One region of the Azospirillum sp. ST 5-10 genome, then DNA from elsewhere that is predicted to be linked to it. Evidence: riboswitches for the same ligand, from Rfam matches in the RefSeq annotation. Region 1 holds a riboswitch; the other holds the start of a gene.
The links. A riboswitch is a leader RNA that binds a small molecule or an ion and turns the genes downstream of it on or off. The one in region 1 is predicted to bind cobalamin.
Positions count from the first base shown of each region.

Region 2: another riboswitch for cobalamin. It lies ahead of ACSBPG_RS19175 (TonB-dependent receptor plug domain-containing protein); the one in region 1 lies ahead of ACSBPG_RS05910 (CbtB domain-containing protein).

Region 1 is NZ_JBPJSP010000003.1:341,360-348,426, forward strand. It holds gene ACSBPG_RS05880 (dihydrodipicolinate synthase family protein) at 1-399, shown strand, start outside; gene ACSBPG_RS05885 (IclR family transcriptional regulator) at 562-1,395, shown strand; gene ACSBPG_RS05890 (tripartite tricarboxylate transporter permease) at 1,505-3,010, opposite strand; gene ACSBPG_RS05895 (tripartite tricarboxylate transporter TctB family protein) at 3,004-3,489, opposite strand; gene ACSBPG_RS05900 (tripartite tricarboxylate transporter substrate binding protein) at 3,569-4,534, opposite strand; gene ACSBPG_RS05905 (CbtA family protein) at 4,750-5,460, opposite strand; gene ACSBPG_RS05910 (CbtB domain-containing protein) at 5,471-5,689, opposite strand; cobalamin riboswitch at 5,835-6,047, opposite strand; gene cobN (cobaltochelatase subunit CobN) at 6,122-7,067, opposite strand, start outside.
Region 2 is NZ_JBPJSP010000017.1:130,008-137,074, forward strand. It holds gene ACSBPG_RS19160 (dienelactone hydrolase family protein) at 44-691, opposite strand; gene ACSBPG_RS19165 (cupin domain-containing protein) at 825-1,295, shown strand; gene ACSBPG_RS19170 (UDP-glucuronic acid decarboxylase family protein) at 1,305-2,282, opposite strand; cobalamin riboswitch at 2,515-2,713, shown strand; gene ACSBPG_RS19175 (TonB-dependent receptor plug domain-containing protein) at 2,884-4,749, shown strand; gene ACSBPG_RS19180 (ABC transporter ATP-binding protein) at 4,778-5,551, shown strand; gene cobU (bifunctional adenosylcobinamide kinase/adenosylcobinamide-phosphate guanylyltransferase) at 5,548-6,060, shown strand; gene cobO (cob(I)yrinic acid a,c-diamide adenosyltransferase) at 6,086-6,703, shown strand; gene ACSBPG_RS19195 (cobyric acid synthase) at 6,703-7,067, shown strand, end outside.

The DNA of each region.
Region 1 (7,067 bases):
GCCGATCTGCTGAACGCCGAGCTTCCGGGCAAGTCCGTCTACACCGCGGTCGACGCGCTGCTCTACCCGTCCTTCGCGCTCGGCGCGCACGGCACCATCGCCGCCAACCCGGCGGCGGTCCCCGGCGTCACGGTGGCCTTGTGGAACGCGGTCCAGGCCGGCGACCACACGCGCGCGCTCGCCATCCACAAGGCGCTGCTGGCGTTCTGGAACACCATCAACGGCGACAACCTGCCGGCCTGCGTCAAGCACGCGCTGAGCCAGCAGGGCTGCCCCGGCGGCCTGCCGCGGGCGCCGATGCCGGCCCCCGACGCGGCGCGCAAGGCGGCGATCGACGCGGCGCTGCGCCGCGTGCTGCAGTACGACACCACCGTCGAGCGTTCCGCCGCGGTGGCGTGATCCACCTTCGTCGCGGTCGGTCCTCCCCGGCGAACCTCCAGGCGGCAAGCGTGCTTGCCGCCTGCCTTTTTTTGCGGCGTTCCCCGGCAGGCGAGCGGAGCCGTGACCCGCGGGCAGCGACGGTGGTAGGATCGGACGGATCGGGACAGAGGAACCAGCCTCTTGCAGACCAAGAACGTGAAATCCGCCGGCAAGCTGCTTGCCGTGCTCGACTGCTTTTCGATCCTCGACCGCCGCCTTTCGGTCACCGAGATCGCGCGCCGCACCAAGCTGCCGCGCAGCACGGCGCACCGCCTCATCCTGGCGCTCAAGGAGATCGGCTTCCTCGAACAGGACCGCTCGCGGGACGAGTACCGCCTCGGCATGAAGCTGTTCGAGCTCGGCTCGATCGTGCTGTCCAACATGGATCTGCAGCGCGAGGCGCGGCCCTTCGTGGAGGCGCTGGCGAGCCTGACGCGCGAGGCGGTCCATCTCTGCATCTTCGACGGCTCGCGCATGGTGTTCGTCGAGAAGACGACCGGCGGCCGGACGGGCCAGAACAACGCCACCATCACCATGGAGACGACGGCCTGCCACTGCACCGGCGTCGGCAAGGCGGCGCTCGCCTTCCAGCCCGAGGCGGTGATCGAGCGGGTGATCGGCCTCGGCCTGCCGGCCTTCACCGGCAACACCATCACCGATCCGGCGCGCCTCAAGACGGAGCTCGCGGACACCCGCGCCCGCGGCTACGCCCTCGACTTCGGCGAGATCGAGCTCAACCGCAACTGCGTCGCCGCCCCCATCCGCAACACCGGCGGCCAGGTCTTCGCGGCGATCTCCGTCAGCGGGCCGGCGACGCGCCTGCGCGCCGCGCAGCTGGAGCAGATCGCCCCGATCATCGTCAGCCACGCCGATTCCATTTCCCAGCGCCTCGGCTTCAGGGCGGGCGCGGCGGACGCCGCGGCGGCGCCGAGCGGCGACGGCGACGCGCCGCTCGACGCCCGCAAGATCGCCTGAGCAAGCTTCCCCGGGCAAGATCCCCCGACGGCGGCGGCCGGACGCGCCGGCACGGGAACGCCCCCGCCCGGGCGCGGCCGGGCGGGGGCGTTCGTCCGTGGCGCCGGGGTCAGCGCAGCGCCGGCTCCCCGTCCGGGCGCCGCGACGGCAGGAGCCGCAGCCCCATGATGACCAGCCAGGCCAGGATGGTCAGCGCGCCGATGGTGCCGCCGACCGGGCGGTCGAAGAAGATGGCGAGGTCGCCGTTCGACTTCAGCATGGTGGTCATGAAGGTCTGCTCGATCAGCGGTCCGAGGATCAGGCCGAGAATGGCCGGCGCCACCGGCACGCCGTTGGCCTCCATGAGGTAGCCGAGGACGCCGACCGCCCCGACGATGCCGACGGCGAACAGCGTGTTCTCCACCGAGAACGCGCCGAGGATGCAGAACATCAGGATCAGCGGCGAGACGTAGGCGGCCGGCAGACGCAGGATCACCCCGAAGGCGCGGATGCTCAGGATGCCGAGCGGCACCATCAGGATGTTGGCGATGAAGAAGATCGCGAACACCGTGTAGATGACGCCGGGGTTGTTGAGGAACAGCGTCGGCCCGGGGGCGATGCCCTTGAGGAACATGACGCTGATGACGATCGCCGTGATGGCGTCGCCGGGAATGCCGAACACCGTGGCGGGGATGTAGGCGCCGCCCAGGCTGGCGTTGTTGGCCGCGCTGGCCGAGACGATGCGCTCGACGGCCCCGTCGCGGTCGTCGGCGCGGCCGCTCCGCGAGGCGCGCCGCGCGATGGCGTAGGAGATCCAGGCGGCGATGTCGGAGCCCGCTCCGGGCAGCGCCCCGACCAGCGTGCCGATGCCGCTGCCCCGCAGCACCCCCAGCCGGTGCCGCCACAGGTGCGGGACGGTGCTGCGGGTGATCGGCCCGATCGTCGAGGGGGCCGGATCGGCGTGGGGATCGGCCAGCGCGCCGCGCAGCAGCTCGGAGATCGCGAACATGCCGATCAGCACCGGGATGAGGCCGAGCCCGCCCAGCAGGTTGGTGATGCCGAAGGTGAAGCGCGGCGCGCCCGACACCGGGTCCATGCCGACCATGGCGAACGCCAGGCCGAGCAGCAGCGACGCCAGCCCCTTGAGGAGCGACGGGCCGGCGACGAAGGTGGCGCAGCTCAGGCCGAGCACCGCCAGCCAGAAATACTCCACGCTGCTGAAGGACAGCGCGATGTCAGCCAGCCAGGGGGCGGCCAGCACCAGGACGGCGGCGCTGATCAGGCCGCCCAGGGCCGACGCGAACAGGCCCGCCCCCAGGGCGAGCGCCGCGTCGCCGGAGCGGGTGAGGCCGTAGGCGTCGTCGGTGTAGGCCGCCGACGCCGGGGTGCCGGGCATCCGCATCAGGGCGCCGGGAATGTCGCCGGCGAAGATCGCCATGGCCGACGCGGTGATGATCGAGGCCACCGCCGGGATCGGCTCCATGAAGATGACGATCGGCACCAGCAGCGCCGACGCCATCAGCGCGGTCAGCCCCGGAATGGCGCCGAGCACCAGGCCGTACAGCGCCGCCCCGGCGATGACGAGGAAGAGGTTGAGGTCGGCCAGCCGGCCGATCACGTCCTGGACGATCACCATATCAGCCATCCCGACACGCTCTGGAGGGGCCCCCACGGCAGGGGCACGTGGAGGACCGAGGCGAAGACGACGGTCAGCGCGGCGGCCGACGCCACGCCGACCGCCAGGGCGGCCGGCGGCCGCATGCCGGCGACGACGAACAGGGCGAGCAGGATCAGCGTCGCCGTCAGCAGGAAGCCCAGCGCGTCGACCAGCAGGACGTAGGCGGCGATGGCGGCGAGCAGCGCCGCGAAGCGCCACCGCCCGCGCGGGTTGGCCGCCCAGTCCGGCCATTGCCACAGCGGCGCCGTGCGCACCGTCCTGAGCGCGGTCAGGACGATGCCGCCGCCGACGAGCATCATGGCGGTGCCGATCAGCGACGGAACGAACCCGGGGCCGTATGCGAGATGGCGCGGCGGCGTCAGCGTCGCGGCGTAGGCGGCGACGAAGGCGCCGGCCGCGAGGAAGAAAAGGCCGACGAAGACGTCGTGGACTTTCATGAAGGGCACTCGTTCTGGGCATCGGCCGCGCGCGGCGGCCGACGCGGTTTTGCCGTGGCGCAGGCGCGTCCGGGCCGGCTCACTTGCCGTAGCCGAGCGCCTTCATGACGCGGTCGGTGTCCGTCTCGTGCTGGCGCATGAGCGCGTCGAGCCGTGCGCCGTCCAGCCATTTCACGCCGAAGTTCGCCTTGCGCATCGCCTCGCGGAAGCCGTCGCTGGCCACCGCCTTGCGGATCGCCTCCTCCCAGGCCGCCCGGGCGTCGTCGGGCAGGCCGGCCGGGCCGCCGATGGCGCGCCACGTGCCGCCGTCGATCGTCCTGCCGATGGCCTCCGTCGTCGTCGGCACGTCCTCGAATCCCGGCACCGGCGTCGGGCTGAGCACCGCCAGCGGGCGCACGCGCCCGGCCTTGATGAGCGCCGCCGCCTCCGGCAGCGAGGCGGTCTGGAAGTCGACGCCGCCGGACGCCAGCTCGGTCAGCCCGGTCGCCGCGCCCTGGCCGGGAATCCACGCCACCTTGTCCACGGCGATGCCGTAGTCGAGCATCATGCCGGCGACCGGAACGTCCCAGACGCTGCCGCAGCCGCCGCTGCAATGGACCTTGTAGCGGCCGGGATCCGCCTTGACCGCGTCGAGCGCCGACGCGAGGTCGCGGAAGGGCGAGTCGGCACCGACCAGGAGGGCGGAGGAATCGCCGTTGAAGTTGGCGATCGGCGTGAAGTCCTGGCGGGTGAAGTCCGCCAGCCCCATCGCCTTGTAGCCGGCGTAGGGGAACAGCAGGCCGACCGTGTAGCCGTCCGGCTCGGCGCGGCGGATGGACGTCAGGCCGACCACCCCGCCGCCCTGGCCCTGGTTGACGATGGTGACGGGCTGGCCGAACGCCTTCTCCACCTCGCGGGCGAGGATGCGCGTCGTGGTGTCGCCGCCGCCGCCGGCGGCGGCCGGGACGATGATCGTCAGCGGCCGCTCCGGGAACGCCGCGTCCGCCGCGGCCGGCGCCAGCAGCAGGCCCGCAAGGGTGGCCAGGATCGTCGATCGGATGGGCATGGTTTCCTCCGCCTTTTCAGCTTTCCCGACATTGGACTATCGGCTGCGCGCCGAAATGTCAATCCCACGATGCGGTCGCGTTTGGCGCACGAATGGCGGCTCTACCGACATGAAGCAAGTCAATTCAATCCCGCATTGTGGTACAGAACGCCGAACGGAGGGGATCGGGCACGACGCGAGGCCGGCCGCCCGCGGACGGGCGGCCGGCCGGCGGATCACGCCGGGTGTCGGACCCAGCGGCGGTAGAGGGCGCCGGTGGAGACGCCGAGGCACAGCCAGAACAGCAGGCTGGTGACGGTCGCGGTGACGATGAAGCGGTGGACGAGCGCCGCCGGCGCCACGGTCGCATGCTCCGCCGGCTGCGGGGCGCCGACCAGGTGGGGCAGGACGATCGCCGCCACGGCGACGGCCGCCCACAGGGGGCGGCGGGCGAAGGCCAGCAGCCACAGGCCGCCACCGGTCAGGAGGGCGGTGGCGCACCACCAGACCTGACGGTCGAGGAGCGGCGCGGCCGCGGTGCCGGGCACCTCGGGCGGCAGGCCGAGCCCCGGGGCGAGCGTGAAGGTGGCGAAGCCGGCGAGGCCCCAGAACGCGCCGCTGCGCCAGGTCACGGCGCCGCCGGCGACGGCATAGCCCGCCACCAGGAGCAGGGCGAAGGCGACGCCGGTCAGGACGTTGGCCAGACCGGTGAACGCCGTCCGCTCGACGCCGTCCGCCGGTTCCCAGGCCTCGCCGCCGTGGTCGTGCGCGGGGGCCCCGGCGGCGTGCTCGTGGGCGGCGGGCCCGGCCGCCTCGGCCGCCGCTTCGAAGGTTTCGGCTTCCAGGATGATGGGAACCGCGCCGACCTGGTGGGCCGCCGTGACCAGCAGGCCGGACAGGACGCCGGCGCACAGCGCCACGAAGAAGAGCTTTCGGAACTGGCTCATGACCGGCTCCTCAATGGCAGGGGAACGCGTTGGCGTGACGCGTGTCGTGGGCCGCGTTGTGGACCGCGTCGATGTGCGAGAACCCCACGCCCCACAGCAGGAGCAGCCCGAGACCGGCCGCCGCCGCCGCGGGAAGGAGGGCGCCGCGCCCGGCCGCTGAAGCATGGGTCGCCGAAGCGTGGGCCGCCGAAGCGTGCGGTGCCGTGCCGGGAATGGATTGGGTCTGCATGGAAGTCGCCTCCGTCAGAATGGATCAGGACGAAGACGGGAAACCCGTGCGGATCGGTGGCGTCCGGCTCGCGGTGCGTCGCGTGACGCGGTGCCGCCGGCGCGCCCTGTCGATCACCGCCGTTGGGACACCCCGCCCTGCGTGCCGGTTCGAACAAACGATGGCAGGTCTCCTGGCTCGCGGGTCGCCGCCGGTCGCCGACCTTCCCGGTTGCCCAGTGGTCGTGATGTGGCGACAGGCTCACCGCTCACAGTTGCGGGGGCAGCCACGGACTTGGCCCCTCGCGCTCGGGCCGCACCGTGTTCCCTATTAATCCCCTGGCCAGACGGCGTCGGGGAACCATCGCCGCCGACTGTAAGCGTGGCCGCGGAGCGCGTCAACGCGCGACGGACGGGGCGTTGCCGGTGCCTGCCGGGCCGCCGCCGCGCCCGGCTACAGCGTCCCGCGCCGTTCGCGCAGCTCCGCCGGGACGGCGTTGCGCCGCGGGTGCCACAGGCCGCGCTCCCGCGCCTCGTCCAGCCGGTCGAGGATGTGGCGGGCGGCCGCCGGGTTGGCCTCGGCGAGGAAGCGCCACACCGCGGGGTCGGCGACGTAGGCGCCGTGCAGCAGGTCGAAATGGTGGTCGCGCACCGCCCGCGTCGTCGCCGCGAAGGCGAACAGGGTGTCCACGGTCACCGCCATCTCGGCGGCGCCGCGGTGGCCGTGGCGCATCATGCCGGCGATCCAGCGCGGGTTGGCGGCGCGGCCGCGCAGGGTGCGGGCGATCTCCTCGCCCAGGGTGCGCACGGCGACCCGCTCCGGCTCGGCGCTGTCGAGGTGGTAGAGCGCGGGGTCGGCGCCGTCGAGCGCGGCCGCCGCCGCGAAGCCGCCCTCGAACTGGTAGTAGTCGTCCTGCGACAGCACGTCGTTCTCGCGCTGGTCCTGGTGGTGGACGAGGGCGTCGGCGGCGCCGACCCGGCGGCGGAACAGGCCCGGCAGGGCCACGCCGTCGAGCCCGGGACCGTAGGCGTGGCAGCCGCCCTCCAGGTAGGCCGTGCCGAAGGAGGCGCGGTCGCTCCAGTCGCCCCGCGCGACCATGTCCGACAGCGCGGTGCCGTAGCCGCCGGGCGGCGCGCCGAAGACCCGCGCGGTGGCCCGGCGCCGGGCCGTGCCGGCGTCCAGCCCGGCGGTCGCGAGGTCGGCCGCGTCGCGCCGCGCCGCGGCGGCCAGCGGGTTGACGTCGTCCCCTTCGTCGAGGGCGGCGACGGCGCGGACCGCCTGGTCGAACAGGGCGATCTGCTGCGGGAAGACGTCGCGGAACAGGCCGGAGATGCGCAGGGTGACGTCGACCCGCGGGCGGCCCAGCACCCCGGCCGGCATGGTCTCGAAGCCGGTGACG
Region 2 (7,067 bases), on a different contig from region 1:
AGCATTGTCCAGCGCGACCCTGTCGCGGCGGCGCCCTCGCGCGTCAGCCGCCGGCGTGGCCGGCCGGCAGGTGGGTGGAGAACCAGGCGCGGGCCGAGGCGACGGCGACGTCGAGGGTGGCCCCCTCCTCGAACAGGTGGCCGGCGCCGGGCACGATCTCCAGGGCCTTGATGCCGTGCAGGCGGTCGAGGGCCTGCTGGTTCAGGGCGATCACCGGCCCGTCGTTGCCGCCGACGATCAGCAGCGTCGGGGCGCTGACGCCGTCGAGCCAGACCTCGGCCAGGTCGGGGCGGCCGCCACGCGACACCACGGCGCCGACATGGTCGTGCTCGGCGGCGCGCGCCGCCGCGATCAGCGCCGCCGCGGCGCCGGTCGACGCGCCGAAATAGCCGATCGGGAGATCGGCGCGGCCGGTGCGCTCGTGGACGAAGCGGGTGGCGAGGATCAGCCGCTCGGCCAGGAGGTGGACGTCGAACACGTTGGCGCGGTCGTGCCCCTCCTCTTCGGTCAGCAGGTCGAACAGCAGCGTGCCGAAGCCGGCCTCCTGGAAGGCGGCGGCGGCCCGGCGGTTGCGCGGGCTGTGACGGCCGCTGCCGCTGCCGTGCGCGAAGACGATCACCGCTGCGGCCTGCGCCGGCAGCGTCAGGGTTCCCTCCAGCCCGACGGGGAGAATGCGGACCTCCTGTTCCATGCCGTCCTCCTTTCTTCGTCGTCACCAACAGGCCGGCCGTCGCAAGCGTCCCCGCGTTTGACGGTCCCGCCGGCGGCCGGCATCCTGTGAACCATGCTGCGCCTCGTGCCGTCCGCAGAGAAGAGGGAACGCCATGCCGACCGATGCGTCCAATCCGCCCGTCCTCGACGCCGCCCCGCTGCGCGGGCCCATGGGAGCCACCGGCTACCCCGAACCGTACCGCCACCGCGTCGCCGGACGGGCCAGGGCGAGGCTGGGCGACCGTTTCGGGCTGACCAACTTCGGGGTGAACGTGACCCGCCTGGAACCCGGTGCGGAGTCGGCGCTGCGCCACTGGCACACCCGGCAGGACGAGTTCGTCTACGTGCTCGAAGGCGAGCTGGTGCTGGTGACCGATGCCGGCGAGCACGTGCTGCGTCCGGGCATGTGCGCCGGCTTCCCCGCCGGGGCGGAGAACGGCCACCACCTCGTCAACCGCGGCACCGTCGCCGCGGTCTATCTGGAGGTCGGCGACCGCACCGCCGGCGACGAGGCGCGCTACCCCGACGACGACCTGCTGTACCGCGACGGCGGCTATTTCCACCGCGACGGCACGCCCTGGTGAGGCCGCCGGCTACTCCGCCGCGGCGCGCAGCGCCCGGCCGCCGAGCAGCGTGTCGAAGTGGGCGATGGTGCGCTTCAGGCCCTGCTCCAGCGGCACCTTCGGCTGCCAGCCCAGCACCTCGCGGGCGGCGGCGATGTCGGGACGGCGCTGCTTGGGGTCGTCGCGCGGCAAGGGCCGGTGGACGAGCCGCGAGCGCGAGCCGGTGAGGGCGATCACCGTCTCGGCCAGCTCGCGGATGGTGAACTCCCCGGGATTGCCGATGTTGATCGGCCCGGTCACCGCCGCCGGGCTGGCCATCAGCGCCAGGAATCCGTCGATCAGGTCGTCGACGTAGCAGAAGGAGCGGGTCTGCGAGCCGTCGCCGTAGATGGTGATGGGCTCGCCGCGCAGCGCCTGCATGATGAAGTTGGACACCACGCGGCCGTCGTTGGGGTGCATGCGCGGGCCGTAGGTGTTGAAGATCCGCACCACCTTGATCTCCAGCCCGTGCTGGCGATGGTAGTCGAAGAACAGCGTCTCGGCGCAGCGCTTGCCCTCGTCGTAGCAGGCGCGCGGGCCGATCGGGTTGACGTGCCCCCAGTAGCCCTCCGGCTGCGGATGGACGAAGGGATCGCCGTAGACCTCGCTGGTGGAGGCCTGGAGGATGCGCGCCTTCAGCCGCTTGGCAAGTCCCAGCATGTTGATGGCGCCGAGCACCGAGGTCTTGGTGGTCTGCACCGGGTCGTGCTGGTAGTGCACCGGCGAGGCCGGGCAGGCGAGGTTGTAGATCTCGTCCACCTCGACGTAGAGCGGGAACGTCACGTCGTGGCGCATCGTCTCGAAGCGCGGATGGTCCAGGAGGTGGGCGACGTTGCTCCGAGAGCCCGTGAAGTAGTTGTCGACGCACAGGACTTCGCAGCCCTCGGCCAGAAGGCGCTCGCAGAGGTGCGAGCCGAGGAAGCCGGCCCCGCCGGTCACCAGTACGCGCTTGGACGCTGTCTGTCTCACGGTGATCCCTCGTCGGATGGTCGCGGCCGCTTTGCGGGTGGACCGCGTGGGCGTGGATAGTCCGGGAATACTCCCGTCCCGTTGTCCAACACTTCAGGATCACGTGGGGTTCAATGTACCTATGGTCTAGCCCGGTTGCGCCGCCGCGGCCGGGGCGGCTGCCGCCGCCCGGACGACCGGCTTGGCCGGCGCGCCGCGGCGTCCTTGCCTCTTGGCAAGCCCGGCCGCCTGGGCTAAAGCTCCGTCCGACGGTTTCCGCGCGAGCGGATGAAAAGGGAACGCGGTGAAGCCCCGGGCGGGGCCGATTCCGTGGCTGCCCCCGCAACTGTAAGCGCAGAGCGCCCCGCCAGACAGGCCACTGGGAAACTGGGAAGGCGGCCGGGGTGCAGCGACGCGCGAGCCAGGAGACCTGCCGTCGAAGCGCGTCACGCGACCGTCGGACGGGGTGTTCCGGTGGGACGGGAATCGCCGCTTGAGCGGTCCGTTGTGCGGTGGCGCCACCCGGGGGGTGGATCGCGGCATCGGATCTCGTCCGAGCGCACGCGTGCGGCGTGGTCCCTCCCTGGACCGTGTAACACCGTGTCAGGGAAAGCCCCGTCGCATGACGTCTCGTCTCTTCCGTTCCGCCGGGCTGTCCGGCGTCTCCGTCGCGGCCCTGTTCGCCACCCTTCCCGCCGCCGCCCAGGATGTGGCGGAGCCCGTGGTGGTGCCGGACGTGGTGGTCAGCGCCACCCGCCTCGCCACCGCCCCCGACAAGGTGGGCAGCTCGGTGACCGTGATCTCCGGCGAGTCCATCGAGGAGGGCGGCAAGCCGGAGCTGTTCGACGCGCTGCAGGGTGTGCCCGGCGTCAGCCTGTCGCGCAACGGCGGGATGGGCGCCACCTCGACGGTGCGCCTGCGCGGCGCCGAATCGGCGCAGACCCAGGTGCTGATCGACGGCGTGCTGGTCAACGACCCGGCCAACGCCAACGGCGAGTTCGACTTCGACGCCCTCGCCGTCACCGGCATCGACCGGATCGAGGTGCTGCGCGGGCCGCAGAGCGCGCTCTACGGCAACGACGCCATGGGCGGCGTCATCAGCGTCGTCACCAAGCGCGGGCGCGGGCCGCTGAAGGTCAGCGGCCTGGCCGAGGCCGGCAGCCACAACACCTGGCGGCTGTCGGCCGGGGCGAGCGGCGGCACCGAGCGCTTCGGCTACGCCGTCAACGCCACGAGCCTCGGCACCGACGGCTTCTCCGCCTTCCCGGGCGGGGACGAGGCGGACGGTGCGCGCAACCGCGCCCTCACGGCGAAGGTCGGCGCCGACCTCACCGACACCTGGACGGTGGACGTCGCCGCCGGCATCTTCGACCTGCGCAGCGACTACGACGAGACCAGCCGCGACGCGCCCTACGTCAAGGAGAAGACGCTGCGCTACGGCAAGATCGACAACACCGTCTTCCTGCTGGACGGCCGGCTGGAGAACGTGTTCACCCTGTCCGGCACCTCCACCGACCGCTCCTTCGACGAGCCCGGCGGCTACATCCCCCACAGCAACTACAGCGGCAGCCGCTGGACCGCGGAGTACCGGGCCAACTATCAGGTCGACGACACCGACGTGCTGACCGTCGGCGCCCTGCACGAGGTGGAGAGTGCGCGCATCGTCAACGAGGACGGCGGCGTGCGCACCGTCGGCGTCGACGACAGCGTCGACACCAACGCGGTCTACGGCCAGTACCTCCTGGGGCTGTGGGACGACCTGTCGCTGACCTTCGGCGTCCGCCACGACCGCAACGAGGAGTTCGGGCCCAAGACCACCGTCCGCACCGCCGCCGCCTACGCCATCGACGGAACCGGTACGACCCTGCGCGCCAGCATCGGCACGGCCGGCAAGGCGCCGACCCTGTTCCAGCTCTACGACCCGACCTACGGCAACCCCGGCCTGTCGCCGGAGAGCAGCGTCGGCGCCGACGCCGGGGTCGAGCAGACCTTCCTGGGCAAGCGGGCGACGGTCAGCGCCACCGTGTTCTGGAACCGCTTCAGCGACCTGATCGCCTTCGACGACACCTACCAGAACATCGAGGACGCCCGCACCTGGGGCGTCGAGAGCGCCGCCGCCCTTAAGGTGTCGGACGCGCTGCGGCTCACCGCCTCCTACACCTTCCTGCGCGCCGAGAACCTGTCCACCGGCCGCGAGCTGCCGCGCCGGCCGCACCATCAGGCGAGCCTCGGCGCGGTCTGGCAGGTGACCGACGCGGCGCGGGTCGGCGGCACCCTGCGCTTCGTCGGCGAGCAGCTCGACAGCACCTACACCAACATCCGCAACGACGCCTACACCGTCGTCGACCTGCAGGCGAGCTACGCGGTGACCCCGGCGGTGTCGGCGTTCGGCCGCATCGAGAACCTGTTCGACGCCGACTACCAGGAGGTGGCGCGCTACAATTCGTCGGGCCGCGCCTTCTACGCCGGCATCAAGGCCAGCTTCTGAGGCGCGGCGGAACCGGGGGAGGGAGGGCATGGCGCGCATCGAGGCCGACGGCGTCCGCGTCGCGCTCGGCGGCCGGCCGGTGCTGCGGGGCGTCTGCGTCGCCGCGGCGGCGGGCGAGGTGGTCGGGCTGATCGGCCCGAACGGCAGCGGCAAGACGACGCTGCTGGGCACCCTGGCCGGCCTGGTCGAGCGCGGCGGCGGCGCCGTCCGCCTGGACGGCCGCGACGTCGCCGCCCTGCCGCCCGAGGAGCGCGGGCGGCGCATCGGCTATCTCGAGCAGAACCCCGGCGCCCATTGGCCGCTGGCGGTCGAGCGGGTGGTGATGCTGGGCCGGGCGCCGCACCGCGCCGGCCTGGGCGGCGAGAGCGACGCCGACCGGGCGGCGGTGGCGGCGGCGCTGGAGCGCTGCGGCGCGGCACCCTTCGCCGGCCGGCCGGTCACCACCCTGTCGGGCGGCGAGCGGGCCCGGGTCATGCTGGCCCGGGTCCTTGCCGGACAGCCCGAGGTGCTGCTGGCCGACGAGCCGGTGGCCGGCCTCGACCCCTACCACATGCTGCACGTGATGGAGCTGCTGCGGACGCTGTCGCGGGAGGGGATGGCGGTCGTCGTGGTGCTGCACGACCTGGCGCTGGCGATCCGCTTCTGCGACCGGCTGTGCCTGCTGGAGGACGGAACGGTGGCGGCGTCCGGTCCGCCCCACGCGGTGCTCGACACCGGCGACGCCGAACGGGTGTTCGGCGTCCACCTGCTGCGCGGGCCCGACTGGGCGATCCCCTGGACCCGCAGGGAGGAGGGACGATGAGCGCCGAGGTCACGCTGGTGCTGGGCGGCGCGCGCTCGGGCAAGAGCCGCCATGCCGAGGGGCTGGTCACCGCCGCCCCGCCGCCCTGGATCTATCTCGCCACCGCCGAGGCGCTGGACGAGGAGATGCGCGCGCGCATCCGTCTCCACCGGGCGCAGCGGGCGCCCGGCTGGACCACGGTGGAGGAGCCGCTGGACCTGCCCGGCACCCTGCGCCGCCACGGCGGAGAAGACGCCTGCGTGCTGGTCGACTGCCTGACCCTGTGGGTGTCCAACCTGATGGGGGCGGGGCGGGACGTCGGTGCGGCGACCGCCGATCTGCTGGCCGCCCTCGACGCCGTGGACGGCCGGGTGGTGATGGTCGCCAACGAGGTCGGGCTCGGCATCGTTCCCGACAACCCGCTGGCCCGCGCCTTCCGCGACGCCGCCGGGCGCCTCAACCAGGCGGTGGCGGCCCGGGCGGAGCGGGTGCTGTTCCTGGTGGCCGGCCTGCCGATCACCGTGAAATGACGAGAACCGCGAAGGGAGAGGGACGATGACCGACGCGAGCGACGAGGAGGTCAACCGCCGCCACGCCGAAAAGATGAAAAAGGCGAAGGCGGTGCACGACCGGCGGGTGGCCGGGAAGACGGTGGAGAAGGGCCTCCTGATGGTCCACACCGGCAACGGCAAGGGCAAGTCGACGGCCGCCTTCGGCCTGACGATGCGCGCGCTCGGCCGCGGCTTCCCGGTGGGGATCGTGCAGTTCGTCAAGGGCGCCTGGGAGACCGGCGAGGCGTTGGCGCTGCAGCGCTTCGCCGACCTGGTGGAGGTGCACACGCTCGGCGAAGGCTTCACCTGGGACACCCAGGACCGCGCCCGCGACATCGCCGCGGCGCGCCGCGCCTGGGACAAGGCGCAGGCCCTGATGGCCGATCCGCGCTTCCGGCTGATCGTGCTCGACGAGCTGAACATCGTGCTGCGCTACGACTATCTGCCGGCCGCCGAGGTGGTGGCGGCGCTGGCGGCGCGCCGGCCCGACCTGCACGTCGTGGTGACCGGCCGCCACGCCCGGCCGGAGCTGGTCGAGGCGGCCGACCTCGTCACCGAGATGACCCTGGTCAAGCATCCCTTCCAGGCCGGTGTGAAGGCGCAGGAAGGGATCGAGTACTGATGGCGGCCCGCGCGCTGATGCTGCAGGGCACCGGCTCCGACGTCGGCAAGTCGCTGCTGGTGGCCGGGCTGTGCCGGGCGCTGACGCGGCGCGGGCTCTCGGTGCGGCCGTTCAAGCCGCAGAACATGTCCAACAACGCTGCCGTCACCGCCGACGGCGGCGAGATCGGCCGGGCCCAGGCGCTGCAGGCGCGCGCCTGCGGCGTGCTGCCCGACGTCCACATGAACCCGGTGCTGCTGAAGCCGCAGTCCGACATCGGCGCCCAGGTGGTGGTGCGGGGGCGCGTCGTCGGCTCCGCCCGCGCCGCCGACTACCAGGCCCGCAAGGGGGATCTGCTGGCCGCCGTGCTCGACAGCTTCGCCCG